Regions from separate parts of the Photorhabdus antumapuensis genome, predicted to be linked through region 1. Evidence: predicted binding sites of a transcription regulator. Region 1 holds the regulator's gene; each other region holds the start of a gene.

The links. The regulator LexA, encoded in region 1, represses DNA repair genes until DNA is damaged. The targets are predictions, from matches to a motif close to TNCTGTATGTACATACAGNA.
Region 2: the regulator LexA is predicted to act here: its motif matches at 2,707-2,726, upstream of KZ793_RS02755 (metal-dependent hydrolase).
Region 3: the regulator LexA is predicted to act here: its motif matches at 4,721-4,740, upstream of sulA (SOS-induced cell division inhibitor SulA).
Region 4: the regulator LexA is predicted to act here: its motif matches at 3,816-3,835, upstream of rmuC (DNA recombination protein RmuC).

The regions. Positions count from the first base shown of each region.
Region 1 covers NZ_JAHZMK010000009.1:72,723-80,251, reverse strand. The annotation lists gene ubiC (chorismate lyase) at 1-84, shown strand, start outside; gene ubiA (4-hydroxybenzoate octaprenyltransferase) at 112-966, shown strand; gene plsB (glycerol-3-phosphate 1-O-acyltransferase PlsB) at 1,016-3,472, opposite strand; gene KZ793_RS01995 (diacylglycerol kinase) at 3,602-3,973, shown strand; gene lexA (transcriptional repressor LexA) at 4,093-4,698, shown strand; gene zur (zinc uptake transcriptional repressor Zur) at 4,858-5,370, opposite strand; gene KZ793_RS01980 (DUF1266 domain-containing protein) at 5,715-6,857, shown strand; gene KZ793_RS01975 (lactate oxidase) at 7,059-7,529, opposite strand, start outside.
Region 2 covers NZ_JAHZMK010000010.1:141,100-148,628, forward strand. The annotation lists gene htpX (protease HtpX) at 1-506, shown strand, start outside; gene KZ793_RS02750 (L-cystine transporter) at 562-1,953, opposite strand; gene KZ793_RS02755 (metal-dependent hydrolase) at 2,141-2,689, opposite strand; gene hxpB (hexitol phosphatase HxpB) at 2,913-3,578, opposite strand; gene KZ793_RS02765 (YniB family protein) at 3,762-4,304, shown strand; gene KZ793_RS02770 (fructosamine kinase family protein) at 4,363-5,229, opposite strand; gene KZ793_RS02775 (metal ABC transporter permease) at 5,348-6,235, opposite strand; gene KZ793_RS02780 (metal ABC transporter permease) at 6,232-7,107, opposite strand; gene KZ793_RS02785 (manganese/iron ABC transporter ATP-binding protein) at 7,104-7,529, opposite strand, start outside.
Region 3 covers NZ_JAHZMK010000014.1:34,567-42,095, forward strand. The annotation lists gene KZ793_RS04725 (AAA family ATPase) at 1-1,555, opposite strand, end outside; gene matP (macrodomain Ter protein MatP) at 1,762-2,217, shown strand; gene ompA (porin OmpA) at 2,496-3,596, opposite strand; gene sulA (SOS-induced cell division inhibitor SulA) at 4,147-4,701, opposite strand; gene KZ793_RS04745 (TfoX/Sxy family DNA transformation protein) at 4,949-5,551, shown strand; gene yccS (YccS family putative transporter) at 5,611-7,529, opposite strand, start outside.
Region 4 covers NZ_JAHZMK010000021.1:14,645-22,173, reverse strand. The annotation lists gene pcp (pyroglutamyl-peptidase I) at 202-858, opposite strand; gene udp (uridine phosphorylase) at 1,538-2,293, shown strand; gene KZ793_RS08265 (tyrosine-protein phosphatase) at 2,388-3,170, shown strand; gene KZ793_RS08260 (DedA family protein) at 3,239-3,775, shown strand; gene rmuC (DNA recombination protein RmuC) at 3,941-5,236, shown strand; gene ubiE (bifunctional demethylmenaquinone methyltransferase/2-methoxy-6-polyprenyl-1,4-benzoquinol methylase UbiE) at 5,309-6,064, shown strand; gene KZ793_RS08245 (ubiquinone biosynthesis accessory factor UbiJ) at 6,066-6,716, shown strand; gene ubiB (ubiquinone biosynthesis regulatory protein kinase UbiB) at 6,703-7,529, shown strand, end outside.

The DNA of each region.
Region 1 (7,529 bases):
TCATTGCTGAGGTTATCCGGCAAACCGTTATTATTAACCGAAGTCTTTTTACCTGAATCACCTGTATACAAAGGTAAAATTTAAAAGGGGGAAATAGAAGTGGCGGGAAGTATGGCGCAAAGTAAATGGCTGGCCTATTGCCGTTTATTGCGTATTAATAAACCTATAGGTGCATTATTGTTGTTGTGGCCGACTTTCTGGGCTTTGTGGATGGCCGGTAAAGGTATCCCGGATATGCACATATTATTGGTTTTTACTGCTGGTGTGTTTCTGATGCGTGCAGCGGGGTGTGCGATTAATGATTTTGCTGACAGAAAATTTGATGGTTATGTTGAGCGCACAAAAACACGTCCCCTGCCTAGCGGTGCTATTAGTGAGAAAGAGAGTAAGATCCTGTTTGTCGTACTGGCGCTGATTTCTTTAGGTCTGGTTCTAACCCTGAATAAAATGGCGATCGGGTTGTCAGTCGTTGGATTGGCTCTGGCTTGGTTTTACCCCTTTGTTAAACGGTTTAGTCATCTTCCTCAGTTTGTACTAGGGGCAGCTTACGGTTGGGCGATTCCTATGGGATTTGCTGCGGTTAGTGAGTCCTTACCACTAGAGTGTTGGTTATTATTCCTGGTTAATATCTTCTGGTCGGTTATTTATGATACACAGTATGCCATGGTCGATCGAAACGATGATTTAAAAATTGGCATTAAATCCACCGCTATCCTGTTTGGTCGTTTCGATAAATTGATTATAGGGCTATTACAACTCGCTATGTTACTGGTGCTGGTGCTGGTGGGTTATCTGATGAATCTGGGTGGTATCTACTATTGGTCATTGTTGCTTGCGGGCACGCTATTTATTTATCAGCAGAAACTGATTGCCGACCGGGAAAGAACACTGTGTTTCCAGGCATTCCTTAATAATAATTACGTTGGTCTGGTGCTATTCCTTGGCATCTTCTTTAGCTATGTCTGAAACATCTGGTGATAATGATGAATAACCATTATCACCAGTATTCAGAAGATTATCCTGCCTTAGCACTCTCTTCGGTATCGTTATGCTCTGGTGGCAAACTGACACTCTCGATAGTAAGACGAATCTCAGGTGACATCAGTTCACTTAATACCTGGTACAGCTCTTGGGTATTTGCTGTAATCGCATTACCACTGTCACTGATATAACCTTCTTCGCGCAGCGTATTTACCGACGTAGTAAATACTGCCTTATCAAAGAATTCAGGTGCGTTGATGCCATGCAATACAGATAAACGTTGCGCTAACATCCGACTCTCTTTTTCCAGCACTCCCCGGCTGACTACTGGGTTGGCGTTTAGTAAAGAGAGTGTGATGGCATAACGTTGCAGTGTTTCACGGATACCGGCTGCCAGCAATTGCAGGGGGCGGATACGCGCTGGATTAAGCACCAACATGCCATGCTCCTTGTTACAGATAAGGCACTGGCGGGTCAGTTCGTTGATCAGCGTATTAACCACTTCTGGCAGCTCTGCTTTGCTATAACGCATAAACAGCTCGGCTTTAAGTAGTGGATAAATGATCGCGACCTGGCTTAATAACGCTTCGCGGCTGATACGGCGATGATGAATAACGATACAGGCAATCAGTGATGGCAGTACTAATAGATGTTGAATATTGTTGCGGTAGTAGGTCATCAAAACTGCACGATCACGTGGCAGAATGATAATGTCGCCCATACTGTCTTTGTCTACCTCGAACTTATCCATTTGCAGAGCGTGTTCTAGCAACTCCTCCGCGGCTTTCTTTGGTACAGTGACATCGGCAGCGTAGGGCGCATTGTGCATGAGCTGTATATAACAATCCAGTTGCTCAAGCAGTTGCTCACGAGTGAGTGCTCGCTGACGTGACGCAAGCAGGGCAGTTGAACACAAGTTAATGGCGTTAGCCGCCGCCGTGTTGTTGATGTTTACCATAATCTTCTCAGACAGTTGACTGACTGTCGGATTGAACCATTCGGGGCGATGGAATTCTATTGGATCAATAGAATCGCGCCAGCTAGGAACATGATTATTAAGGTATTGGATCAACGGGATGGGTTCGCCAAAGTTCACGTAGCCTTGCCCCAGATTACGAAGTTTGCGCAAACCGCGTATCATCTGGAAAAAGCCCTCTTTCTCTTTGGTTGCACCACGCAGCTCTTTGGCGTAGGTGGCAACTTCCATCACATGCTCGTAGCCGATATAAATCGGGATAATAGTAATTGGGCGTGATTCGCCTCTCAACAGCGCCTGTAACGTCATGGACAGCGTACCCGTTTTGGGATCGAGTAGACGACCTGTCCTGGAGCGACCGCCTTCCATAAAGTATTCAACAGAATAACCGCGGGCAAATAATTCACCTAGATATTCCCGGAATATCGTGGCGTAGAGTTTATTACCCTTGAACGTGCGGCGGATGAAAAATGCACCAAGGCGGCGGAATATTGGCCCTGCTGGCCAAAAATTCAGGTTGATGCCAGCGGCGATATGGGGCGGTACTAAACCCTGATGATAGAGCACGTAGGAGAGCAGTAAATAATCCATGTGGCTACGGTGGCAGGGCGCATAAACCAGTTCGTGACCATCCTGTGCCAGACGGCGGATGCGTTCAGCATTGTGAACATTGATCCCTTGATACAGGCGGTTCCAGGTCCAACCTAGTACACGGCCTGACAGCCGTACCGTTTCATAAGAGAAATTCGCAGCAATCTCTTCCATCATGTTAATGGCATTCTGTCGGGCTTTCTCATGTGAGATTTTCTTGGTACGGGCCTCATCAGAGACTGCTTTTTCTATTGCTTTTGAAGCCAGCAATTTGTTAAACAGTTCTTGCCGAACTGGCAGGCGTGGGCCAACGGCTGCCAGGCGTTGACGTGAATAGTGCATTCGTGCCACACGAGCCAGCTTATGGGCAATAGTCTTGTCAGTGCCATGCTCAGTTGCCATATAGCGTAGAGATACTGTGTTTGAAAAACGTACAAAACTATCTCGGCCTAGCCAGAGAATGGCAAAGAACTTTTGGATACCATTGAGTAGCTGCAAGTGTGGGGTGCTCTGCCCTTCACGTCCGGGGGAACGGCCGAACATGACAGAAACTGGCAGCATTTGAATATCCAAATTTGGATTATTGCGATGCAGATCTAGATAAGCATGGAAAATTTTTACGGATTCCTGCTTTGGTGCACAATAGCGGAATACACGTGGGCCATTATCGATAAATACATAGCTGGGAAGTTCAGTGTCACCGATCTCCAGTGAATTTAATGGGTCCGGCAGATCCTGCTCAAGACATTGCTGACGTAATGCCAGTAAGTCTGCTTTAGAGTGATACGGCAGCACGTACAGAATCGGGCGTGTCGTATCGAGCCGCAATTCAGTAATAGGATCTGTGGGGATAAGTTTGCTCTTTACCAGTATTTTTAGTGGTAAATTCAATAATTTATAATATATTTTACGCCAACTTGACATAAATATCTTAAAGCCTCTTGTTAGCAACACGTTGCCAGCATATCAGAAACGGGGGTTGAGATCTGTTGTGTTAAGGCAATAATAAGAGTGGAAAGTGTCAAATAACCTCATATTTGGTGTGAATAATTTATGGCGAATCAATCCAAGGGCTTGGCCCGTATCATTAAAGCAATCGTATATTCGGTGAAGGGCATTAGGGCGACATGGCAAAATGAAGCGGCTTTCCGTCAGGAAATAATTTTAGCGATATTGGCTATGATGGTTGCATTTTATCTGGATATCGGCGCCATTGAGCGCATTTTACTGATTGGTTCAGTGATGCTGGTGTTGATTATGGAAATCCTGAACAGTGCTATTGAAGCAGTTGTTGACCGTATTGGCAGTGAGTTCCATGAATTGTCCGGTCGCGCGAAAGATATGGGATCGGCGGCTGTCTTTCTAACGATGATATTGTCATTAATTGTCTGGGGGACCATCCTTTGGCGCTATTTTATGGCCTGATTTGGTTTAATAGTTAGGTATTATATTATAATTGGCTGATTTTCTACCTTGGTAGGTTCCCAATCGTTATTTAGCTGTATATACTCACATATTGACTGTATAAACAAACAGGGGACGAAATGAAAGCACTTACCGCCAGGCAGCAGCAAGTTTATGACTTGGTGCGTGACCATATTTCGCAAACAGGTATGCCGCCAACGCGTGCTGAAATTGCAGCACGTCTTGGTTTTCGTTCACCTAACGCGGCTGAAGAGCATTTAAAAGCATTGGCTCGTAAAGGGGTGATAGAGATTGTTGCAGGGGCATCTAGGGGTATCCGTTTGCTGTTGGAAGAATCTGGTTTACCGTTAATTGGCCGTGTAGCCGCAGGTGAACCACTGTTGGCACAGGAGCATATTGAAAGTCATTATCAGGTTGATCCCGCACTGTTTAAGCCAAGTGCGGATTTCCTGTTGCGGGTCAGCGGAATGTCTATGAAAGATGTTGGGATTATGGATGGTGATCTGCTGGCTGTGCATAAAACACAAGATGTTCGCAATGGGCAGATTATTGTTGCCCGCATTGAAGATGAAGTGACGGTAAAACGTTTTAAACAGACTGGCAATAGAGTTGAATTGCTGGCAGAAAACCCCGAATTTAAGCCAATTGTGGTGGATTTGAGTGAACAGGGCCTGACAATTGAAGGATTGGCGGTTGGGGTGATTCGTAACGGCAACTGGTCCTGATAGTAAAATATCAAATTGTTGTTTTTGAGATTGTTAAAGAATTGCAATATTCCGGCAGAATCATGTTGTTGAATTTATCGTTGTGATTATCTTAAACGTGATTCTGCGGTTGTTTATTCCAGTCTGACTCTGTACCAAAAGTAAGTATCTACTTACTATCTATTTCTTTTTACTTCCTTCAATTCTGTGGTCATGCTGGCATTCATCTCGTTTAGTACAGGATTCGATCTCTTCACAAGGTGAACATAAGCCATGCGCTTCGATGACGGTATGACGTAAACTGAACCCGGCTGTTTTTGCTAACTGTTGGATGGCGGATTCAACGGTTCCACCATCTCGCTCTGTAACAGAACCACAACGGTCACAAATAAACATTGCTGAGGTGTGGCTTGGCTGTTCAATATGGTGACATAGGACATAACTGTTGGTGGATTCTATTTTATGAATAAAACCCTGTTCCAGCAGAAATTCCAGCGCCCGGTATACGGTAGGCGGTTTAGCCTGTGGTTCTGCTTCTCGTAGCAAATCCAGTAAATCATAAGCACTAATTGCCCCGGGTTGCTCTGAAATTAGACGCAGAGCCTCAAGCCGCTGCGGAGTAAAGCGGACTCCACGAGCCTGGCAAATAACTTCGGCCTGTTCCAGTAACTTTTTTTGGTTAATCAATTTCATTGCGCTCCTTACAACCAGTACGATGATAATATTGTGATGTTATACCCTTCATCTTTCAAGCTGCTGTTTTGTTGGCTGCTTTCACTCACCCCAGTCACATAGTTATCTATGCTCCTGGGGATTCGTTCACTTGCCGCCGCACTGCAACTCGAAATCTATTAGGTATATCATGTTTCTTCAATAGAAAATATTATCCAGCAAAGTTCCTTGCGATTGTCCCCTGATGGAGTTAATTTGGCTAAATTGGTACTCAGTAGCAAAAATAATGTTTCCTTGAAGTTTATGATAATACAGACAAGAATTATCGTATATGACAGATAATTTTCGGAAAGGAAGCATTTGTGATGAAAGAGCTTTTACAAAATCAGCCTCATTATAGACAGTTCCCTGTTAAAGGCTATCAGGTAATGAAGCATATTATCTATGAAAAAAGAAAGTTACCTTTTCTAAGTGCATTATATGCGTTGATTAATATTTTATTTGTAATTGCGGTATGTATGGGTATTGTATTATCTGTAGCAATTGTTTTATTTATAATAGGTAATGTATCTGTCCCTGATACCGACTATTTACTTCTGGCACAAGTAGGAGGTGTAGCATTATTTGGAGTAATGTTACTCTCGGTTATTATTTATCGCATTGTTAAGCGTCCTGAATGGGAACAACGGCGTTATTATCAACAAGCAGGTTTGTCTCTTTTACCAGAAGAGAAGCGTCAAGTATTACGGTTAAATATTGTTAGTGACTATTGGCTAGGTTTTTGGAGTGAAACGCTAGAGCACTATCCTCTACAGTCACGGGTTGCCCATGATAGCTATCGTTACTGTCTGCTTCCATTATCTCCGACCCAGGAACATCAATCCCAATTATACAGCGACTGGGGAATTATTGATGAAGAAGGGTATATGAAGATGCTAACGGGTTTATGGGAGGGGGTACATTCAAAACATTTTGCTGTTGATGTCGCTCTTAGTGATGGGAAAATGTTTAAAGTACTTGCCAAATTAGTTGAAGTAACACCTGACTATATTCATAAATGTTCCAAATCTATTAATGGACGTCCACCTGCATTAGTGTGGGGATTTGATTTGTGGCTTGCAATCGTTTTAAGTCGTAACTGTTTTTGTGCCGGTTATATCAGTGAAGAAGTCGCATGGAAAAATATGCTGAAAACGGCTGATTATATTTATGAAATCTTCGGTGGTTTTGATGAGTTTTATACTAACTTTCGGCTAGGCAATGCTTACTGGAGTAATGATTTTGACCGGGCTAAAGGGCGGCTGGAGCAATTTAATTATTATAAGTCACATTGTGACTGGCCAATTGCTAGTTTGCCGTGGCCTGAACCAAAAGGCGTTATTATGGAAAGGCAGATGATGACGGGTTTTTCTGCATTAGTGGAAGATGTTTTACGCGGCAACATGGAAGAACAACAAAGTTATGAATTTGATATTACCGAGCTGTCAGCGTCTCGTATACTCCATTAATATTTACATGAAATGTTTCCCCTTGAAGAACATTTCAAGGGGAAGTAAGTCATTAATAATAGGAAATAATGGTGCAAAGTGAGAGAACGGATTTTTCATTATGGGAGCTATTACTTCTAAAGCTAACATAATTTACCCCGTTTCCTGAAATCACCTGTTGCAAGTGAAACGGGGCCAATATTTGCTTTATCAGTTCATTGGTTAAATCAAACTAATAAATTTTCTCTCTATATCTTTAATGGCTGCGCATCCTGCCAGCTTCATGCTAAGTTTCAGCTCATCCTTAAGTAGGTTTAAAATGGAAGTTACGCCGGGTGCTCCACCCAATGCCAGCGCATACAAAATGGGTCTACCGATAGCGACAGCCTTGGCACCTAATGCGAGAGCTTTAAACACATGGGTACCGCGGCGGATGCCTCCGTCTAGATAGACTGGAATTTTAGATCCAACAGCTTCAACAATGCTTGGTAATGAAGCGATTGCTGCCGGGACAGTATCCAACTGTCGGCCACCGTGGTTAGAAACTTGGATCGCTGCGGCTCCGTGGTCAACACACTCTTTAGCATTTTCGGCAGATTGAATGCCTTTCACGATGATTGGAAGGCCCGATTCTTTGGCAAGAAACTCCAAATCATTGAAATCAAGATCCCGTTTAAATAGTGTTGTAATCTC
Region 2 (7,529 bases), on a different contig from region 1:
TGAGTAGGGCAGAAGCAGAAGCTGTTATTGCTCATGAGATTAGTCATATTGCTAATGGTGATATGGTGACGATGACTTTGTTGCAAGGGATAGTAAATACTTTCGTTATCTTTATTTCCCGTCTATTGGCTCAGGCTGTATCAAGTTTCCTGTCTGGCAATAGTGACGAGGAAGAGGGTAACTCCTCTGGCAATCCGATTGTTTACATGGTTGCTTCAATGGTGTTGGAAATAGTATTTGGTATTCTGGCGAGCATTATCACAATGTGGTTCTCCCGTTATCGCGAGTTCCATGCAGATGCAGGTTCTGCTAAGTTGGTCGGTCGTGAGAAAATGATCGCTGCTTTACAGCGTCTGAAAACCAGTTATGAACCGCAGGAAGAAGGCAGTATGATGGCGTTCTGCATTAATGGTAAATCAAAAACATTCAGTGAGCTGTTTATGTCTCACCCACCATTGGACAAACGTATTGAAGCGCTGCGTAGTGGGCAATACCTGAATAAATAATATTGTGAATAAAATAAAAAGCCGGGGAAAAATCCCGGCTTTTTTTACAGTTAAATTATAGCTGACTTAATTCAGCGTGTTCTTCCTGATCGAAGATAGTTTTATCAGTTTGTCCCATCAGTTGGCTGGTGATAGTACCAGCAGTCATTGAACCACTTACATTCAGTGCTGTACGGCCCATATCAATGAGAGGCTCAACAGAAATCAATAAAGCAATCAACGTTACAGGTAGTCCCATTGCGGGTAAGACAATCAGTGCCGCAAATGTAGCACCGCCACCCACACCAGCAACGCCAGCAGAGCTGATAGTGACAATGCCAACCAGTGTTGCGATCCACATCGGATCGAGTGGGTTTATGCCAACTGTTGGAGCAACCATTGCGGCCAACATGGCAGGATAAATCCCGGCACAGCCATTCTGACCAATTGTTGCCCCAAAAGATGCTGAAAAGCTGGCGATTGATTCTGGTACACCAATACGGAGTGTCTGGGTTTCGACATTCAGTGGAATACTGGCTGCACTGGAACGGCTGGTGAATGCAAAGGTCAGCACTGGCCAGGTTTTTTTGAAAAATCTAAGTGGATTGATGCCGAAGAGAGAGAGTAGAAACCCATGAGCAACAAATACTAGCGCTAGTGCAATGTAGGATGCGATAACAAAGGTCCCCAGTTTTGCAATTTCATGGATATTAGAGTTGGCGACAACTTTGGTCATCAGGGCCATAACACCATACGGCGTTAAGCGCATAACCAGACGAACCAGTTTCATTACCCATGCCTGTATAGTGTCGATAGCGGCTAATATGCGTTCCCCCCTCTCATGATCATCTTTCAACATTTGCAGGGCAGCGATACCTAAGAAGGTTGCAAAAATAACAATGCTGATAACAGAAGTTGGATTAGCGCCAGTTAAATCTGCAAACGGATTTTTAGGAATAAAAGATAAAATCAATTGTGGTACAGATAAATCAGAAACTTTGCTGACATAGTTGTTTTCGATAGCAGACAGACGTGTTGTTTCTTGGGGACCTTGAATCAGACCTTCAGCAGTCAGGCCGAACAGGTTGATAATCATGATACCGATAAGCGCAGCAATCATTGTAGTGAATAACAACGTTCCGATAGTCAGAAAGCTGATTTTTCCTAGAGAAGATGCTTTGTGTAATTTGGCGACTGCACTCAAAATAGAGGCGAATACCAGAGGCATAATGACCATTTGTAGAAGTTGTACATAACCATTACCTACAATGTTGAACCATGATATTGATTCCTTCACTATGATATTATCAGAGCCATAAATTAGTTGCAGTGCCAAGCCAAAAATAATACCAATGGCAAGACCCGCAAAAACCTTTTTCGACAGGTTCCATTGCCGTGAACTGGCTTTTGACAATAGCAAAAGCAGTGCTACGAAAACGAGCACATTCGAAATGAGTGGTAAATTCATCCCCAAACTCCAGAATTCAATTTAGTTAAGTCATAAGCTGTATTGAATCGTGTAAGTTTGTAAACGAACACATTACAACAAGCAGTTGGGGGATATAGTACCAGTTAAAATTATTCTTATTTATAACTATATCGAATTTAATATAATAAATATGACTTTTAAGGTTTATTTTTAGTCAGTCAGAGCATTAGAAATAGAGATTTTTGATACGATTTATATAAAAAAGTATAGAATATCCAATATCTTCTGGTAGGAAAACAGCAATGACGATTAATAGGGCAGAAATAAACCTTTCTGCTTTCTTATTTCCTTGCTTGCCAAGCACAGGTAGACAGAAACGTATTTTGATTGGCCATAATAACGGCACACCAGCAGGTGTTAGCATATCTGCAATCAGATGGCTCAAATAGCCAACAATCATGGCATGGAAAAAATCAGTTGGAATTAGCCACTCTTCCGGTATTTTTAGCCAAAATAAAGTAATCCCTAATATGAGAGCAAGTAAACTGTGAGTAAATCCTCTGTGACCACAGAGTTTGGCTACGGGAATGGAGATAAATCTGAATAATCTACCCAAGGTTGAATTAGGGTGATCGATATCGGGTAACAAGGCAGTAAGCAGCACCCCTGGTAGCATATGCAACAAGTCTCCATTAGCTATCTCTGGTGTTATTTCTAGCTTGTGTGCCAAGATAATGCTGGCAACTGAAAATAAAAGATGCCCTTCTGCGGTCATAAATTCCTCTGACTAATAACTGTCTATCCATACAGTCGGCGAAGTATAGTGGGTTTTATGTGGGTAAGATAGAGGGTAAAAAGCAAAAATATTTTATTTATTAATATATAACGTTAATATTTAATCAAATTTTTATTTGACAGAATAAGATATAAGCGCCATGGCTATTGTGTGAACAATAAGAAACTGCCATCGACACAGATGATGGCAGCTAAAATTATAATCAGATAATGTTCATTACAGTGAGTTGTTCGAGTGAGCGCAGTTTAATATCTGCTAAAACCCAACGTGGATCATCAAAATGATGAGCGGATGGCACAACGATTGAACGCATTCTTGCAGCTTTCGTTGCTATCATTCCATTGAATGAATCTTCTAGGGTTACACAATTTATCGGAGCGACATCTAATTGCTCAGCAGCGTGCAAATAAACTTCGGGATTGGGTTTACTGTGAGGTAATTTGGCAGCAGAAACAACAGTATCAAAATAGTGATTAAGGTTAAACATTTCGAGTACTTGTTCCAGCATATATTGTGGAGAAGCAGAGGCCAGGCCGATTTTCAGTCCTTGTTTGCGGCAAAGGTTTAGAGCATATTCAACACCTGGGAGTAAAGGACGGTTTTCTTTTACCAAATCGATAACATGGTTGGTAATTCGCTGTTCCACGTCTGATTTTGATGCCCCTTGCCAGGGAGAGGCTTGGTACCAAAGCTCTACAACCTGGTCAATGCGCAACCCAAGAGTATCTGGTAGTTTTTCTGCTAAAGAGAAATCCAGACCTAACTCACTAAATACTTCTTTTTCTCCCTGGGTCCAATAGGGTTCAGAGTCAATCAGTAAACCGTCCATATCAAAAATGGCTGCTTTTATTGGTAAATGAAAAGACATTTAAATATCTCTCTCTGGTCAGACAGTTGGCGAAAGCTGATTGTAACAATCATCAGTAGATGAAATCCTTTCCTGAACGGGAACATGGTAAGAAATGCTTAATTAAATATAAAGTTAAATTTGGTGATTGATGGGCTATGATTAGCTAAAAATAAAATCTACTTATTGCTATGAGGGGTATCGATGACTTACCAAAAAGCCGGATACATCGCTGTTATTAAGCGAGTTTTAGGTTGGGTGATTTTTATTCCGGCACTTTTATCGACTATTGTTTCTGTGATCAACCTTGCCTGGTTGCATGGCATTAAAGGTAATGGTATCAATGCTGTTTTGGATGATTTCCTGAAAATGATGGCTGAAATGGTGCGTTTTAATACCCCATTTCTGGATTTCTTCTGGAAAAATTCACCAACACCTGATCGTCTGGCTGGTTTTACCGGATCAACGCTTGGTTTTCTGATTATCTATTTTCTTATTTTTTTCGGCCTTGCTATGAGTGCGTCAGGTCAACGGATGTATAGACAAGTGAAGTTTATACGCGAAAACATTGAAGATCAGCTTATTATTGAGAAAGCTAAAGGCAATGATGGCCTGACAAGAGAACAGATGGAGTTAAAAATTAAACTTCCTCGTCATACACTGTTCAGTCAGATTTATATCTTATATATTTCACCGGTAATTATCGGTGCAATTTTTTATTTTCTATTGAAAATCTTAGGCTGGTAGATTCTCCGGTTGGCTATAGCTGCGGAATAAAGGTTTTCGCAGCTTGATTCCCCATTTATTAGCTATTTTCAGTCAAAATATTATCGATAATATTTTGAACCGCAATAAGATTATCACCGCCAAACAGATTACACCGGTTAAGTAAATAATAGAGCTGATACACAGGTTGCCGTTCAATAAAGTTGGCAGGGAGTGGCCATACGCTCTGATAGCCATCAAAAATTTGCATTGGTAAATCAGGGTATAACGGTAACATAGCGAAATCACATTCACGATCTCCCCAATAACAGGCTGGGTCGAAGGCAACGGCTTGATCATCCAACGAAGCACAATTAGCTGGCCAGAGATCGCCATGTAAGAGAGAAGGTCGTGGCTGATGGTGTTGAAGTTTGTTACTTATGGCTTGAACGATATTATCAATATCACCAAATATCATGTTTTTTTCTGCTGCGATTTGTAATTGCCAACCAACCCGCTTTTCCGCATAAAATTGGTGCCACCGTCGTTGCCAGCCATTAGGTTGTGGAGTTGTTGCCAGCATATTGTCAAAATCAAAGCCGAATTGGGGTTGCTCACTCCATTGATGAAGTTTTGCTAGTTGTTGACCGAAGCAATAGGCACTGTGAGGATCAAAAGATTTTAAAGGCAGAAATTCAAGCAATAGAAAGCTGTGGTCACGCGTGTTGCCAATACCATAAACAGTTGGAACACGGATAGTCTGGCTGCGTGCCAGGAGTTCAAGCTGTTCTGATTCTGCTTTGAAGACAGGGAGCATTTCCCGCAGGTTTGATTTGACAAAAACTTGTCGTTTTCCATGTGTGACTCGCCAAGCTTGGTGGATATCCCCTCCGGCTAACTCAGTTTTATCGTGAATTTCAGCAACCCCGAAATGTTCGTTTAACAAACGATTTACTGTCTGCCACATGGTTCACCTCTCTACGTCGTCAATTACTTTATGAACAATTATAGTCAGAGAAAACATATGATCAGGTAAAAAAGATGATTAACAGGGTTATATCTCAAAACAGATATAACCCTTTTTGTTATTGATTGGACTCGTTAGAGATTTGTAGGGCTGCTTGATACGTTTTACGTTTGGATTTTGTTCTTACAAGTTTTATCTGACTGTAAGCCAGTGCTAGCGTAAAGAAGATAGCCTGGACAATAACAATGCATGGCCCCGTTGCACCATCAATGTGGAAACTGATCAGAGTACCCAGGACACAGGAACTGACTGATGCAATGACAGCGACAATTAACATTCGGTCAAAACTGCGGCATAACATGAAAGCGATAATTCCCGGTGATATCAACATTGCGATAACCAAAATCATTCCCACGGCTTGCAGGGAAGCGACAATGGTCATTGACAATAGACAAAGCAAACCGTAATGCAAAAGCTTAACAGGTAATCCCACTACGCGCGCTTGGTTCGGATCGAAGCAGTAAAGCATGAAGTCTTTGCGCTTTAGCAATACTATCGCCATAGTGATACAGGTAATCCATAATGTTTGATTCAACTCATCTTTAGTGATCCCTAGTATATTTCCGAACAGAATATGAGTGAGATGTTGGTCAGTGTCTATTCGGGCAAAAAGAACTAAACCAAAGGCAAACATGCCTGAAAAGACAATTCCCATGACAGTATCTTCTTTTATCCGGCTATGTTCTTTCAGATATCCTGTTGCAACAGCACAAAAAATACCGGAAAGGAATGCGCCAATAGCCAGCGGTATACCGGCAGCGAAAGCTAGCACAATGCCTGGTAATACAGCGTGAGAGATGGCGTCACCCATTAACGACCAGCCTTTAAGAACCAGATAACAAGAGAGTATTGCACATACTGCGCCTGTTACAATAGCAGCAAATACCGCCCGTTGCATAAATGGAAACATAAACGGCTCAGTGAGTAACTGTGTCAACTCATTCATAGTTGTGTCTCCTGAGCTAAGGCTGAGGATTCTTTTCTGGCACGTATGCGTGAAGCGAATAGCCCATGTTTTGGTGCAAAGAAGAACGCTAATAGGAAAATGACGGTTTGCAGTGTGACAATGACACCACCAGTAGCGCCGTTAAGGAAGAAACTTAGGTAAGCGCCGAATGCACTGGTCAGGGAACCAATAGTAACGGCAATGATCAGCAGGTGCTTAAAACGATCTGTTAATAAGTAAGCTGTTGCGCCTGGAGTGACAACCATTGCAATCACCAGAATAGCGCCGACAGTTTGTAAGGCTGCGACAGTACAAGCACTCAACAAAGTAAAAAAAATGATTTTCATCCGCAAGGGAGATAAGCCGATAGAGCGGGCATGTGTTTCATCAAAAAATACAATTAGCAAATCTTTCCAGATAAACATGAGCACGATAAATGAAATCGCAATAATGATTTCAACTTGGAGAACATCTTCATCAGCGATGCCAAGGATATTGCCGAAAATAATGGTTTGTACGTTAACCGATGTAGGGTTGAGGGAAACGATTAATAAGCCGGCCGCAAAGAAAGTGGAAAAAATGAACCCGATTACCGCATCTTCACGTAAGCGAGTGATATGACGAACTAAAGTCATAGACAGAGCTGCCAGCATTCCGGTAAAAAAAGCACCGCCTGCATAAGGAAGACCCAGCGCATAAGCACCAGCGACGCCAGGTACAACTGAGTGAGAGAGCGCGTCTCCCATCAATGACCAGCCTTTTAACATCAGGTAGGAAGAAAGGAAGGCACAGACGGCACCGACAATGGCACTAACCCAGATGGCTTTTACCATGTAATTATAGTGAAAAGGTTGCAGCAAAAGCTCTGTCATGATTGACGTTTCTCCTTATGCTGACCCTGCCTTGGCGGAACATGATGATCATGACCATAAAATACGGCTGCGCGTTCATCATCAGTAATAACCGTCAAGGAGCGTGGATCATCATCATCATGTAATTCCGGGCCGGATAGATTAATATGACGAAGTACTCCACCAAAAGTCATCTCTAAATTTTTTTGGGTGAACGTTGTTTCTGTTGGGCCACTTGCCAGAACAGTTCGGTTGATTAGGATAACATGATCGCAGAATTCAGGTACGCTACCGAGGTTATGTGTAGAAACCAGAACCAAATGGCCCTCATCACGTAAATCACACAACAGGTCAATGATGGCATTCTCTGTTTTTACATCAACACCAGTAAAAGGTTCATCTAGTAATAGAACTTTACCTTCCTGAGCCAGAGCCCTTGCAAG
Region 3 (7,529 bases), on a different contig from region 1:
GTGCTTTTACCGCATCCACAACGGTTTGATTAAGACATAAATGATGGATGTTCGCTGCTGGTAGGATGACCCCCTGTTGACCCGTTAGTCCTCTGCGGTGGCATACTTCAAAGAAACCTTCGATTTTTTCGTTAATACCACCAATTGGTTGAACATAACCAAATTGATCTACTGCACCTGTGACGGCCAGTTGTTGATCAATGGGTTGCAGGGAAAGAGCACTTATCAATGCGCATAATTCGGCAAGAGAAGCGCTGTCGCCGTCAACTTCACTATAGGACTGTTCAAATACCATAGATGCAGAGAAAGGTTGTGGTTGATCCAATTTTAGCTCGGAAATTAAAAATGCTTGCATAATCATCATGCCTTTCGCATGGATATTACCACCTAACTCAACTTTGCGTTCAACATCAACAAATTCCCCATCTCCCATATGCGCCACGCAAGTGATACGGGATGGCTCTCCTACTGGATCAGGATGGCCGGGATACTCTAGCACAGATAATCCATTAATTTGGCCAATGACCATGCCTTGGGTGCGGATAAGAATCTGGCCTTTGTGAATTTCCTCTAAACCACGTTCAGGCAGATAATTGTGACGCCAGCGGCGATTTTCCTCTGCTTGTTTAATTGATTGAGCTGTAATCTGATTTTCTTGCTGATAGAGTGCCGCAGTAGTCAGTTGCCGTTGTAGCCAGAGAATATCCAAAGGCAGGTGGTGTTGATCTTCTACATGGCGGATTGCTTGTTGGACAAGCTCAGGCCAGGCATTATGATTCAATGGAGGTAATTGCCATTGTTGAATGAGTCCATTGATATAATTGCACCACAGGCTCAAATCCTGCTCATTATGAAATGGCATATCCAGCTCAAATTCGCCATATAGAGCGCTTTTTGCTAATTCAGGTTCTATAGTCTGAAACTCTTCAAGGCTTAGACGATCTCCAACCAAGATCAGACGTAGCTTTAATGGCATAGAGGGGATAGGTAATGGTAACGGCTTGTTGCCATCTGGAGACAACCATTCAAAGCGTTGCTGAATAATCATCTGTTTCAGGCGAACCCACATTAATGGCTGAGACAATAGGGTACGTAACGGCAGAATAAGTACACCGCCATTTACCTGATGAATCAGACCGGGTTGTAAGTGAATTTCTCCGTTGTGAGAATGGAAGCAGCCAAATAGTTGCTCTGCTTCTATCCATTCACGATAGGCGACGCGTAACTCAGGTGTGAAATGGCTTGCTGTTGATGGTTGCCAGCTAATTTTCTGTTGCTGTATGTGATAATTGCCACCAATTTGGGGAAGTTCTTTCGTGAGTAATGGACGGAGAGATTCAGCTAATGCTGACAAATAAATATCACATTCTTCAGCTTTCAATAGCATAAAAGGCTGGCAGGAATCCATCCGGCAAAAAAGTTTCAAACCACTATATAGCCGTGATTGAACGGCTTCCATACTGGCAGACGCCTGTTGGGAAGCGGAATGAAAAAGTGCATCATAAGGAGCGCAATTCGGCAGTAATGCCTGCCAGTCTAGTTTGTTAGTGGTCAAAGTGATCGCTGTATATTGTAAAGTAGGAAAGCGTCGATTATACAAGATTAAGATATAAACCAACATGCTTGAATGTTTGCTATTGTAGACACTTCATGTAAAAAATAATTTTATTAAAAAACAGATATTAGTTAGTTTGGCTATAAGCAATTTACTAAAATAGTTGTTATGCTTATTTTTAGTTACGCTGTCACTGAGAAAGTAAGATGAAATATCAACAACTGGAAAATTTGGAATGTGGCTGGAAGTGGGCTTATCTGATGAAAAAACATCAAGAAGGTGGGCCAATTACTAAATATATTGAAAACAGTGCGGCTCATGCAGCAGTTGATAAACTCATTGAACTTGAGAGTGAACCGGTAAGGGTACTGAAATGGATTGAGCAGCATATGAATCCTGATTTATCCAACCGGATGAAACAAACTATCCGCGCTCGGCGTAAACGGCATTTTAATGCGGAACATCAGCATACTCGCAAGAAATCCATCGACTTAGATTTTCCCGTGTGGCATCGCTTATCTGCACTTTCTCAGCGACGGGGTAATACGCTGTCTGAAACTATTATCCAGTTAATTGAAGATGCTGAGCGGAAAGAAAAGTATGCTAATCAGATGTCCAGCTTGAAACACGACTTGGAAGCTATTCTGGGTAAGGAAGAGTAATTTCAGTTGTGATAGGTTGGTATCGCAACAAGCTCCTTAATCAGTTTGATATACCCGTCATCTTTCAAGTTGTCTCTTTGTTGGCTGCACTCGCTCACCCCGGTCACATAGTTATCTATGCTCCCGGGGATTCGCTCCCTTGCCGTCGCGATGCATCTTGAAATCCATAGGGTATATAAAATTTCACTATCGGTAAAAGAAAGCCCCATTTGACAATGGGGCTTTCTGAGCTTTTGATGATTAATTATAACCAAGAAAGGCTATTATTGAGCAGATTGTTATTGAGCAGATTGTGCTTGAGTAACAACCTCTTTAGTACCTTGAATTTCGATCTCTACGCGACGATCTGGTGCCAAGCAGTTGATTAAATTAGGTTTGTGAATCTTATCACAAGTAGAACCAGTGACTGGATTTGCTTTACCGTGACCTTCCGCGCTGATGCTGTCGGTAGGGATACCTTTAGATACCAAATAGTCAACTACGCTTTGAGCACGTTTCTGAGACAGTTTCTGATTGTAAACGTCTTTACCGATACGGTCGGTGTAGCCTAAAACCAGTACTTTGCCCTGATTTGGGTCGATATTTGCTAACTCAGTATAGAGTTGATCCAGATTGTGCTTACCTTCGGCTTTCAGCTCAGAACTTGCAAATTCGAACAGAACGTCAGAACGCAGGGTAAAACGTTTATTTTCAACAACGGGTGCTGGAGCAGGTGTTGGAGCAACAACCGGAGCCGGAGCAACAACTGGGGCTGCTGCTTCATCTTGGCCGAAGCGGTAAGAAACACCTACGCTCAACAAACCGTTATCAGGACGTGCACCTACTGAACCTGCATCACCGACATTGTTAACCCACTGGTAATCCAGACGAGTAGCCCAGTCTTTAGTTATCGCATACTCAACACCGATAGCGGCCAGTGGAGAAACACCGGTGTCATGATTTTTCAGATGAGTATTGGTTGTGCTGTAAGTTGCTTTGGAATCTGCCCGCCAAACCATACCACCCAGGCGAGTATAGATATCCAAGTCATCCATAATTGGATAGCTCAGTTTGGTTGCCAGTTGGAAACCGTGGGCTTTGAAGGCACCATTATTGACGCTGCCTTTGTAAGACATACGACCTAACCAGTCATAACCTATTTCAAAACCTAGGTACGGATTGGCTTGATAACCTAAGAAAGCACCTGCACCCAATTGGTTTTTGTGAGTAGGGCCATTACCGATTGCACTGGTATAGCCGTTACCGTAGAAATTTACGTCATGGTATTGGGACCAACCCAACTTACCACCGGTATACCAAGTGTTGTCTTTTGGAGCTGCTTGCGTTGCAGTTGTGAAAGCGGCCACTGCCACTGCTACCGCGATAGCTGTCTTTTTCATTTTAACGCCTCGTTATTATCATCACCCAATAGGCAATTGGCTTTGGGAGCCTTTTTACTTACTGCCTACCCCATTAGGCTATTTCATTTGCCATTCTTTGTAATAAAAGCAAACACTGAGTTGTGTTCAAATTCTTCGGTACCGTTATTGTGTGTACGCTTTGGAATTTTGCGCATTTCCGTGTTCACTATTTATCCATAAGAATGGCCTGCACTAATTTAATATCTACGAAGATAGGCTGTTGAGCCATATTGATTAAAAAACTCAGTTAGGAATACTGCACTTTCATAAAACCGATGGACCAAACAATACAAGGGTACTAAGTGCAGTAACCTTTAATGGTGTAAAGTCTACAACGAAGTTAAAAAGTTACAAGTGCCCCTTGATTAATAGAGTAAAAAATTTAAAAGATAATGTATGATTTCAGAAAAACTTTACTATTCTTTACAACTAATCTTACCTTAATTAATTGATTTTAACTGTGATTAGTGACTCTTGGTCTAAATTGGTTATTTTGTGTTATGAATATTGCAATAATTCTTAGTTTTGGTCAATGATAGTGAATGGAATGGATTTTTAGTAAATCTGATCGCGATTCAGCACGGTTGGTTTCTTTACTTACATCTTGTGGGCGCATAATAAAGCCCAGTGCATTACCTTTTTGTGCCGCAGTCTGTAATCTTACGGTATCTTTTTCCGATAACTTTGGTAACCAGCCAAGTACCACGCTGTAATTACCACTCGCTAATGCTCTTTCCATTGCTTCTACCGTTGTAATGGAGCTAATGTGATTTAATTGAATAATTTTATCTAGAGGTAATCCGGAGTTAATTAACCATTGGCGGCTCAATTTTTTATGTGGACTAACCCATAGCAACCAACGGGCTTCATTTCCTGATTGGCGTAACAAAGGTAGCAATATACGATTAATGACCGCTTGGTTATCGCTATATTGGTTATCACTATAAATCAATTCACTCACTATACCCTCTTTCACTATACCCTCTCTTTTGGCTGAATTATCTTGTGCAGGTGAAGAGGGGGATAGCCGCTTTTTGGTTGACTGATGTTTAGAAGGGTAAACCCAGGATGATTGAATGCCCATAATGAACCTCGCCACAATTAACTGTATTAATATACAGTATCTTCATATCAGGCTGAGATCAAGCCTATTTTTTCAAAGAACTTCGCAAATATTGACTGTAAATGGCTGTAAACTCATTTAACCATTGGCAGATAAAATTGGATTGCGTATGTTTTTAATTGCTTGTTCCTGTTATTTATTTTACTAATAATTGGGACAAATCTATGGATAAGAGATTTATTTGCACAAAACTCATGGAGTGATCTGTATGTTTTTGTCTGAGGTGCGTTTTACTCAACTCAAAAATGGTTTTTCTTCGTTTGGGGCATTGACAAGGAAGCCACAGTTCGGCGGTTACAGCCTGTTAGCTGATGGGATTATGTTCGCTATTATTGCTGATGGAGAATTATATTTAAGAGGAAATGGCCATGCTGAAGTATTATTTAAAGCCAGAGGAATGAAAAACTATATTTACTCGAAAAAAGGAGTGCCTGTAACTTTGCGTTATTACCAAGTTGTTGAGTCCCTTTGGCAAGATCAAGAGTTGTTATCTCAATATGCGTATTTGGCTTATCATTACTCATTTATTGAAATGGCAGGTAAAAAGAAGATGCCAGAGCGTTTGAAGGATTTGCCTAATCTTGGAATGTCTTTGGAACGTCAGTTATGGAAAGTCGGAATATGTAAAGTTGAAGATTTGCGGTTGTTAGGTGCGAAAGCCAGTTATTTAAAGCTGCATCAATATAAAAGAAATTCTAATGTTAGTTTATTACTTGCTTTGGCTGGTGCAATTGAAGGGTGCCATTCAGCCGTTTTACCGGTACAGATCCGTAATGATTTATTACTCTGGCACAAGGAATTGGCTTATTAGATCTTTATCGTGAACAGCTAAAGGAAGGGGCAGTTAACTGCCCCAGTATGTCAATCTGGTTATAATTGATTAATTTGTTTAATGATATTGACGATTTCAGGTAGCAATTCTATTAATAAACTGATTTGTTGCAATACCAGTTGTTCTTTACTATTTCTTTCTGTCGGAGCTTGCTCAATTCTTTTCACTATGTTGACAGGTATTTGCTTAATTCTATCATCGTCTATTAATATCGATTTTAATGCTGTATCGACATAACAAACAGCATCATTAAGAATATCCAGAATAGCTTTATTATCCAATTTATCTCGATGTGCTCCCAGCGCAGAGATGTAACTTAGCATGGTGTGATTTAGGCACAATAGCCGGAATGCTTTTTCTTGAGAAGTCTGGTCACTTTTCGGCTCGGCAGACATGTTTGAAATAACGGATACCAGTTCTGCATCACTATTATGGGCATCACGGCGGGCAATTCGATAGGTCAATCCATTATCTTTTCCCTGATAATATTGAACTAAAATAGCATCCAGGTAGCGACAGTTGGTGTTCATCGTCCGGTTTATCACTTGTGATAACTGGCGGAATCTCCAGTCTGGCCAAATGAAATTTACGGCTAACCAGGCGCTACCACAACCAATTAATGTATCAATGATTCTTGGTAATGCGACTTCAAAGCCTTCACCTAACAAATTGAAGCATAATAATACCAGTAATGTGATAAACAGGGTTGCATGTGCATATTGGGTGTTACGGAAGACGAAGAACAATACACCAGAAATGACAATTAACACCAGTTGCCCCTCAATAGATGGCACAAAGTAAAGGATTGGCAAGCCTATCAAGACGCCGGCAAGGGTTCCTATTATTCTCAGTGTCAAACGGCGGCGAGTAGCGCTGTAGTTGGGTTGGCAAACGAATAGACTGGTTAGTAAAATCCAATATCCATGTTGTAAGTCCAACAACTGGATCATGGTGTAGCCACTACATAGCAGAACAGACATACGGATTGCATGGCGGAACAGGGCTGATTGTGGGGTTAGGTGACGGTTGAGTCTTAGACAGATATCACGCCAGCCCGTCAAAGTTTCGTTGGATAGTTGAGTTTCATCTCTTCTGTCTTTGGAAAGATGGTATTGTCCAGAACTCATGCTTGCTAATTGTGCATCAATTGCGCGCAGGTTTTTTAGCAAATGACATAAGGCGGAAATCTTGAGGTTATGTTTCTGTTGTTTACTGAGTTGTTGTAGGGAACTTTCCAAATAGTTAAATGCACGTTCGATACGCGGATTGTGCTGGTATGGTTTGTGCCAAAGTATCGATTGAGCAATCTGTTCACATACACGGGCTTGCATAGAGAGAAGACGTTGAAAGCGGAACAGAATATCGTTGTAACGGAAAGTATGTAGTAGGCTCTGATATTGCACATGAGATGAACTTGCCCGTTCGTGAATATCTTGTGCAACAAAGTAATAATGCAGAGTGTGGTGGATTCCACGTTGGCTGCTATCGCCTTTCAGACGGGTCAGTAGGGAGGTTTTGGCTTGATTTAGCGTGTTAACTAAGACACTGTTTGCCATTGCCACATTAACGACGGATTGCTGGTATCCTTCTTCTATTATATCGGGATCAAACAGGTTAGCTTTAGCATCAAGGTAAACTGCGAGTTGTTGGTAACAACGTGCTAGATTGTCTTGTAATGGGCGAATAGGGAACAGTAAATGGCCCGTTAGGGTTAGCAGGTTATACCAGATTGCACCTGTCAGCAGTAATAGGGGTTGTTGATACCATAGTGGGAAAATAGACGAGCCAAGCATAGTATAAATTGCGATCAGCAACGCACCAAATGCAATCGTGGCATAACGTTGTCCGAGGGCTCCCAGTAAGATAAAACTGCAAGTGGATAACGCTAGTCCAATAGTAAAAAACCAGGGATAAGGGAACAGTAATTCAATAGAGGTTGAAGCGATAAAGAAAGAAA
Region 4 (7,529 bases), on a different contig from region 1:
TGAATTATAAAGTAACCTATGTAAATGGTATGCTGATTAATAATTTAATAAAGTATCAGTACTTGATATTTACATACGGATATTGTGCAGGCACAGAGAGGATTATCTTTACTGTTTGATGGATATTATCAGTAGATCATATTTTCTGTGCCTGTCATTTTCTCAGAGAAAAACTTTCAGCCTCGCAAACAGAATGTCAAATTAATGAGTTGCGCCTCCATGAATGGCGATATCTTCACTGTTTTTTAATGCTTCATCAATAGCAATTTCCAGCGCTGTTATAACTGTTTCCAGGGTCATACTCGGAGTACCTGGATACCGAACTGCTTGCTCAGGTAGATAAGGAATATGGATAAATCCACCGCGTATTTCAGGATTGGTGTATGCCAAATGATGCAACAAGCCATACATGACATGATTACAGACGAAGGTGCCTGCGGTTTGTGAAATGGAGGCAGGGACTCCGGCGTCACGCAAACCCTTAACTATTGCATTGATCGGTAACGTGGCGAAGTAAGCGGCAGGGCCTGTTGCGACTATGGGGGTATTGATAGGCTGATTGCCTTGATTATCAGGAATGCTAGCATCATTGATATTAATTGCCACGCGTTCCACGGTAATATTTGGTCTACCGCCTGCTTGTCCTACGGCAATGACCAGATCAGGCTGTACATCATCAATAGCAGCATACAGACAAGCCAGAGAGACGTCGAACACACATGGAAGCTGACGCGCTTCAATGCGGGCCCCACATAATTCTCGCCCCTGTAATTGCTTAGCTGCTTCCCACGATGGATTAATCTTTTCTTTGTCGAAAGGCTCGAAACCTGTAATTAAAACTGTTTTTTGTGTCATCATAGATAGTGCCCTATATGGTGGAAAGAGTCTAATATATCTAAACAATATGCATCCTATAAAAGGATAACTGTGATATTTATATTTGGTAATTGTTTTATTTTTGTTGAAAATATAATTGTAATATGTTGGTAAATAAGCAAGAAAAATACAGTTAATTTTTTAATATGTTAATCATAAGAAAAAGTTATTTTAAAAATAGTCCAACTTATTGCGTTGTTGATTTATAAATGTTAGGAGAGTATTTTAATAGCGACGGTGATTTATATTTGGTTCAGTTGATAGTTTATTGGAAATATTTTGTTTTATGACCGGGTTATGAAACGATAAATTTTTCTTTGTGATGGGATGGATATTAGCCCTTATTAACTCTCAGGGAAAAAATATTTCGATGAGATAATCCGTGATATATTTTTCTCGGTATGTTTGAAATATAAATATAACTAAACAATGGATAGTTTTTTCCATAATATGAGCTCATTCAAGTTAGTTTATGGACGGAAGAAAATGCCCTGTTTCTTTATCGTCTCATGGTTATTTTGTGATTTATGTCTCAAAATAATGTACGTTTTTCTTTTTTATATTACTTTGAAGTGACATTTATCACTAAAAGATGTCTAAATGCTCAGTACAGTAGATCTCAACTAATTTCATTATAAATTTTCTTGCTGAGGAGTCTGATATGTCTGATGTATTTCACTTAGGTCTGACCAAAAGCGACCTGCAAGGCGCAACTTTAGCTATTGTTCCGGGTGATCCGAAACGTGTGGAAAAAATCGCAAGATTGATGGATAACCCGGTTCATCTTGCTTCTTTACGTGAATTTACGTCATGGCGGGCAGAAATTGATGGTAAGGCTGTCATTGTGTGCTCTACGGGTATTGGTGGCCCGTCAACCTCTATTGCTGTTGAAGAATTAGCGCAATTGGGGGTGCGTACTTTTTTGCGTATCGGTACAACAGGTGCAATTCAGGAAAATATCAATGTTGGTGATGTGTTGGTGACTACCGCTGCTGTTCGTTTGGATGGTGCCAGCCTGCATTTTGCTCCGATGGAATTCCCGGCGGTTGCTGATTTTGAATGTACGACTGCTTTGTACGAAGCAGCAAAAGATTTGGGTGCAACGGTACATGTGGGGATAACGGCCTCTTCCGATACTTTTTATCCCGGTCAGGAGCGTTACGATACCTATTCTGGCCGGGTTGTGAGCCGTTTCAAAGGCTCAATGGCTGAATGGCAGGCGATGGGCGTCATGAATTATGAAATGGAATCGGCAACTTTATTAACAATGTGTACAAGCCAAGGGCTACGTGCGGGTATGGTTGCTGGTGTCATTGTTAACCGTACTCAGCAGGAGATTCCTAATGTTGAATTACTTGAGAAAACAGAAAGTAACGCATTGGGGATTGTCGTAGAAGCTGCTCGCCGTTTGTTGTAAATCATACTTTTTGGGCCGGAGTATTCCGGCTCACTCTTATTTTAAAGAGAAATCTGTTAATGTTTTAATACCTAACAACTCATTAAAAGTCATCATGATCACAACATCTTTATTGCACCCATCAGTACTTCCCCTCAATGGAGGGATTAATTTTCGTGATTTAGGCGGTAAAAAAGTAGCGAATGGTGGAAAAATCAAATCAGGTTTACTTTTCCGCTCAGGTTCTCTGGATCGCTTAACAGAAAAAGACCAATCTTTCCTGGAAAATAGAAATCTCTTTCAAATCATAGATTATCGTGATACCAGTGAAATAGCGGATAAGCCCGATTTGGTATGGAATGGCGCTAATTATCATCATGCCCCGGCCAATCCATTATCTGAGGAAGTGAATGCGAATCTGGAGAAGTTGACATCAGATATGTTGGAACAATTTGATCCGCAAACATTTATGTTCCGTCTTTATGCATTACTGCCTCTGAAAAATTCAGCCTATAAGACATTAGTTAAATTACTGCAACAACCGGAAAAAGGTGGGATAGTCCAGCATTGTGCGGTAGGTAAAGACAGAACCGGTGTAGGTTCTGCGCTGGTATTGTTTGCTCTGGGGGCTGATTTGAATACGGTAATGGAAGATTATTTAGTAACTCACTTTACTCTGGCTCCTTACCGTGAATATTTATTAAATGAGCATGCGAAAACCATGAGTGATGATGTAGTTGATAAATTCGCTTATGTTTATTCCGTGAGAGAAGAGTTTTTAATGACGGCATTAAACAGTATTAACCAACATTATGGCAGTGTAGATATATGGCTGGAAAAAGATCTTGGCCTTGATTTTTCTGCTCGTAAGAAATTACAAGGTTATTTCCTTGAATAAAAAGTTGGTTTAATTCTGGTTAATGCAGCGGTGGTTAAATTGAATGTGGTATTAATCAATACAGGAATATGAATTTGAGTCTTCATGAAATAGTTGATCTGGTAATCGCTTTTGTTAAAGCTCATGATACCTGGATCATGCCGATTGTTTTCTTGCTTGCTTTTGGTGAATCTCTGGCTTTTTTCTCTTTGTTATTACCTGCAACGATCATATTGCTTGGATTGGGGGCATTAATAGGCGAAGGTGGTCTTAATTTCTGGCCAATTTGGTTGGCAGCAGCAGCAGGGGCTTTTTTGGGCGATTGGGTATCTTATATTGTTGGCGCCTATTTTAAAGGTGATATTAGTAAAGTTTGGCCGATTTCTCGTAAACCACAACTACTGACACGAGTGCACCATTTCTTTGAACGTTGGGGTATCTGGAGCATTTTCTTTGGTCGATTCTTTGGGCCATTCCGTGCAATTGTGCCATTAGTCGCAGGTATTTGTACCATGCCATTGCGTTATTTCCAGATAGCGAATATCTGTTCTGCACTTATCTGGTCTTTTGGGGTATTAGCTCCAGGCGCGTTTGGTTTGCAATGGTTAGTGCAATGGGTGAGTTAATTGAGAGCAGCTTCGCAGACTGAACCATCTGTATAAATCATTCTGGACATCTATACAGTAGCAATTTAGTTTATCTGGTCGAAGAGTGTAATAGAGGAAATACCGGTGGGTATCCAGTTGTTATATACGTTGATAGGTGCTCTTGGCGGCCTGTTGGGCGGTGGTATTCTCGTTTGGTTCTCCGTTCATCAACGTATTCAACAGCAAGAATTGGAATTACGGAAATTGGACAGCCAGCTTGCCGTTGCCAGTGAGAAACTTGAACAATCAGCTTATTGGCGTGTTGAATGCGAGCAATTGAACCAGGAATTGCGGGCTCAAAGAGAAGTTAATAGCGTGCAAGAATCTGAACTGCGGGAAGTGACTACACGCTTGGAAGAGAGTCGTCTCGCGGCTGAAGAGAAGCAGCGGTTGCTGATCAACAGTGAACTACGTTTGAATACTCAATTTGAGAATTTGGCTAATCGTATTTTTGAACAAACGGGCCGCCGTACGGATGAACAAAATCGGCAAAGTCTCAATACTCTTTTAGCGCCATTTCGTGAACAGCTTGATGGCCTTCATCGGCAGGTACAGGAAAGTTTTGGTCAGGAAGCCCGTGAACGGCATACTCTTGCACATGAAATCCGTAACTTACAGCAACTGAATGTCCAGATGGCACAGGAAGCTATCAATCTGACAAATGCCCTTAAAGGTAATAATAAAATTCAGGGAGATTGGGGAGAAGTCGTGTTATCCCGTATTCTGGAAGCTTCTGGTTTACGAGAAGGGCATGAGTTTTGTACTCAGGTTAATATCAAGGTAGAGGGTAACCGCCGTTTCCAACCTGATGTTATTGTTCATTTGCCGCAAGGGAAGGATGTGGTCATTGATGCCAAGATGTCACTGGTCGCTTATGAGCGTTATTTTAACAGTGGCGATCGGCATCAGCAGGAGTTAGCCCTTCAAGAGCATATCGACTCGATTAAAGGTCATATTCGTGGTTTGAGTCGCAAAGATTACCAACAGTTGCCCGGACTGAAATCGTTGGATTATGTATTGATGTTTATTCCGGTTGAACCTGCTTATTTGGTTGCGCTTAACAAGGCGCCTGAGCTGCTTGATGAGGCTCTTAAACACAATATTATGCTAGTTAGTCCATCAACATTGTTGGTTGCTGTGCGTACTATTAATAACTTGTGGCGCTATGAGTATCAAAGCCAGAATGCGCGTTTAATCGCGGATAAGGCCGCCCGTATGTATGATAAAATGCGTTTGTTTGTCGATGACATGCAAGGTTTGGGGCAAAGCCTGGATAAGGCTCAACTTAATTATCGGCTGGCAATGAAAAAGCTGACCGAGGGACGTGGCAACCTGATCAGCCAGGCAGAGAGTTTTCGTAATTTAGGTGTTGAAGTGAAACGTCCTATTGATCCCGAACTGGCGGATAGGGCCAGCCAACCACCCTGTGCTAATGATTAATACCAAGATAGGGTTTTATCTGAAAGGCTGATACACTTTTATAACGCTTTGAATAAAAAATGGGCAAATAACATGGTAGACCAAACGAAACAAACCACACATTTTGGTTTCCGTACTGTAGCAAAGGATGAAAAAGCAGGCATGGTGGCCGACGTGTTTCATTCTGTTGCGGCAAAATACGATTTAATGAATGATTTAATGTCGTTTGGTATCCATCGTATCTGGAAACGTGTGGCTATTGATGCCAGTGGTGTACGCCGAGGTCAGAGGATACTTGATTTAGCTGGCGGTACTGGCGATCTGACAGCCAAATTTTCTCGTATCGTTGGTGAAAAAGGTGAAGTTGTTCTTGCTGATATCAATGAATCTATGCTGAAGGTTGGGCGTGAGAAATTACGTGATGTTGGTATTGTTGGTAATGTCAGCTATGTGCAGGCTAATGCGGAAGCGTTGCCTTTCCCTGATAACTATTTTAATTGCATCACTATCTCTTTTGGTTTGCGCAATGTTACCGAAAAAGAAAAAGCCCTGCGTTCTATGTTTCGGGTGTTGAAGCCGGGTGGACGTTTATTGGTACTTGAATTTTCTAAACCTTTGTTCGCACCGTTAAGCAAAGCGTATGATGCTTATTCTTTCCATGTGCTGCCAAAAATTGGTCAGGTTTTTGTGCAGGATGCTGACAGTTATCGTTATCTGGCGGAATCCATCCGTATGCATCCTGATCAGGATGCGCTTAAAACGATGATGGAAGAGGCTGGCTTTGAACAGGTGACTTATACCAATATGACTGGCGGCATTGTTGCACTACATAGAGGTTTTAAATTCTGAGATGGAAAGACCATCACTGAGTACAGTTATTAATTCCACACTTACGCCGGTTTTAACCGCAGTGATGGAAACATCGTTGAATTACCTGTTGTACCGTGAGCCCGTGTTAAGGCCAGCCCGTATGCGGTTGGTGAATAAAGTTTTGTCGATTGAATTAAAAGAAATGAGTACACCACTCACATTGGTGTTTAGTGAGAAACAGGTGGACGTATTAAGTCAATGGGTCGAATCTGCCGATTGTACTGTTAAAACTCATGTTTCTGCTTTGCTTAAGCTACGGGATCGCCAACAAATTTCCAAATTGCTCAATAGTGGTGAAATGGTTATTGAAGGGGATATGCAGGTTGTTCAGCAATGGTCTGTTTTGTTGGATATGGTTGAATGGGATTTGGCCCATTATCTTTCCCCTTATTTCGGGGATATTGCTGCCGAAAGTATGAGTCAAGTCATTAAAAAAGGATTTCAGTTTGTTTCCGGTTCAATGGAATGTCAGAGAAATTATCTGGCGGAAACGTTAATAGAAGAATGGAAACTGGCTCCAAATCAGCTTGAAGTGGCTTATTTCAGTGAAGAAGTTGGCATGTTGGCCAAAGATATTGGGCAAATAGAACAACGATTGGCAGTATTAGAGGAAAAATATGACTCCAGGTGAATTAAGACGCCTTTATTTGATCATACGGGTTTTTCTTTCTTACGGATTGGATGAGCTAATTCCTCGAATTCGCTTAACCTGGCCTCTTCGTTTTGGTCGTTATTTGTTGTTCTGGATCCCGAATAGACATAAAGATAAATCACTTGGGGAGAGACTACGGCTTGCCTTACAGGAATTAGGGCCTGTTTGGATTAAATTTGGACAGATGCTTTCAACGCGGCGTGATCTGTTTCCTCCAGCAATAGCGGATCAACTTGCATTGTTGCAAGACCGAGTTGCCTCTTTTGATGGTGCTTTGGCGCGTCAATATATTGAAACCGCTTTAGGGGGAGCATTGGAAACCTGGTTTGATGATTTTGAACCTATTGCTCTGGCCTCTGCTTCAATTGCTCAGGTCCATACTGCCCGGTTAAAAGAGGATGGACGGGAAATTGTTATCAAAGTCATTCGTCCTGATATTCTACCGATTATCAAAGCAGATATCCGGTTAATGTACCGTCTGGCAAATTGGGTACCAATGTTATTACCCGATGGACGCCGTTTACGCCCTCGTGAAGTTGTGCGGGAATACGAGAAGACGTTAATTGATGAACTGAATTTGCTGCGTGAAGCGGCTAATGCAATTCAACTCCGCCGTAATTTTGAAAAGAGTTCAACGCTTTATGTACCGGAAATTTATTCTGATTATTGCCGTGAAAATGTTCTGGTGATGGAGCGGGTTTATGGTATCCCTGTTTCTGATATTGAAGCATTGGAAGCGCAGAATACCAATATGAAATTGCTGGCTGAACGGGGCGTACAGGTCTTTTTTAC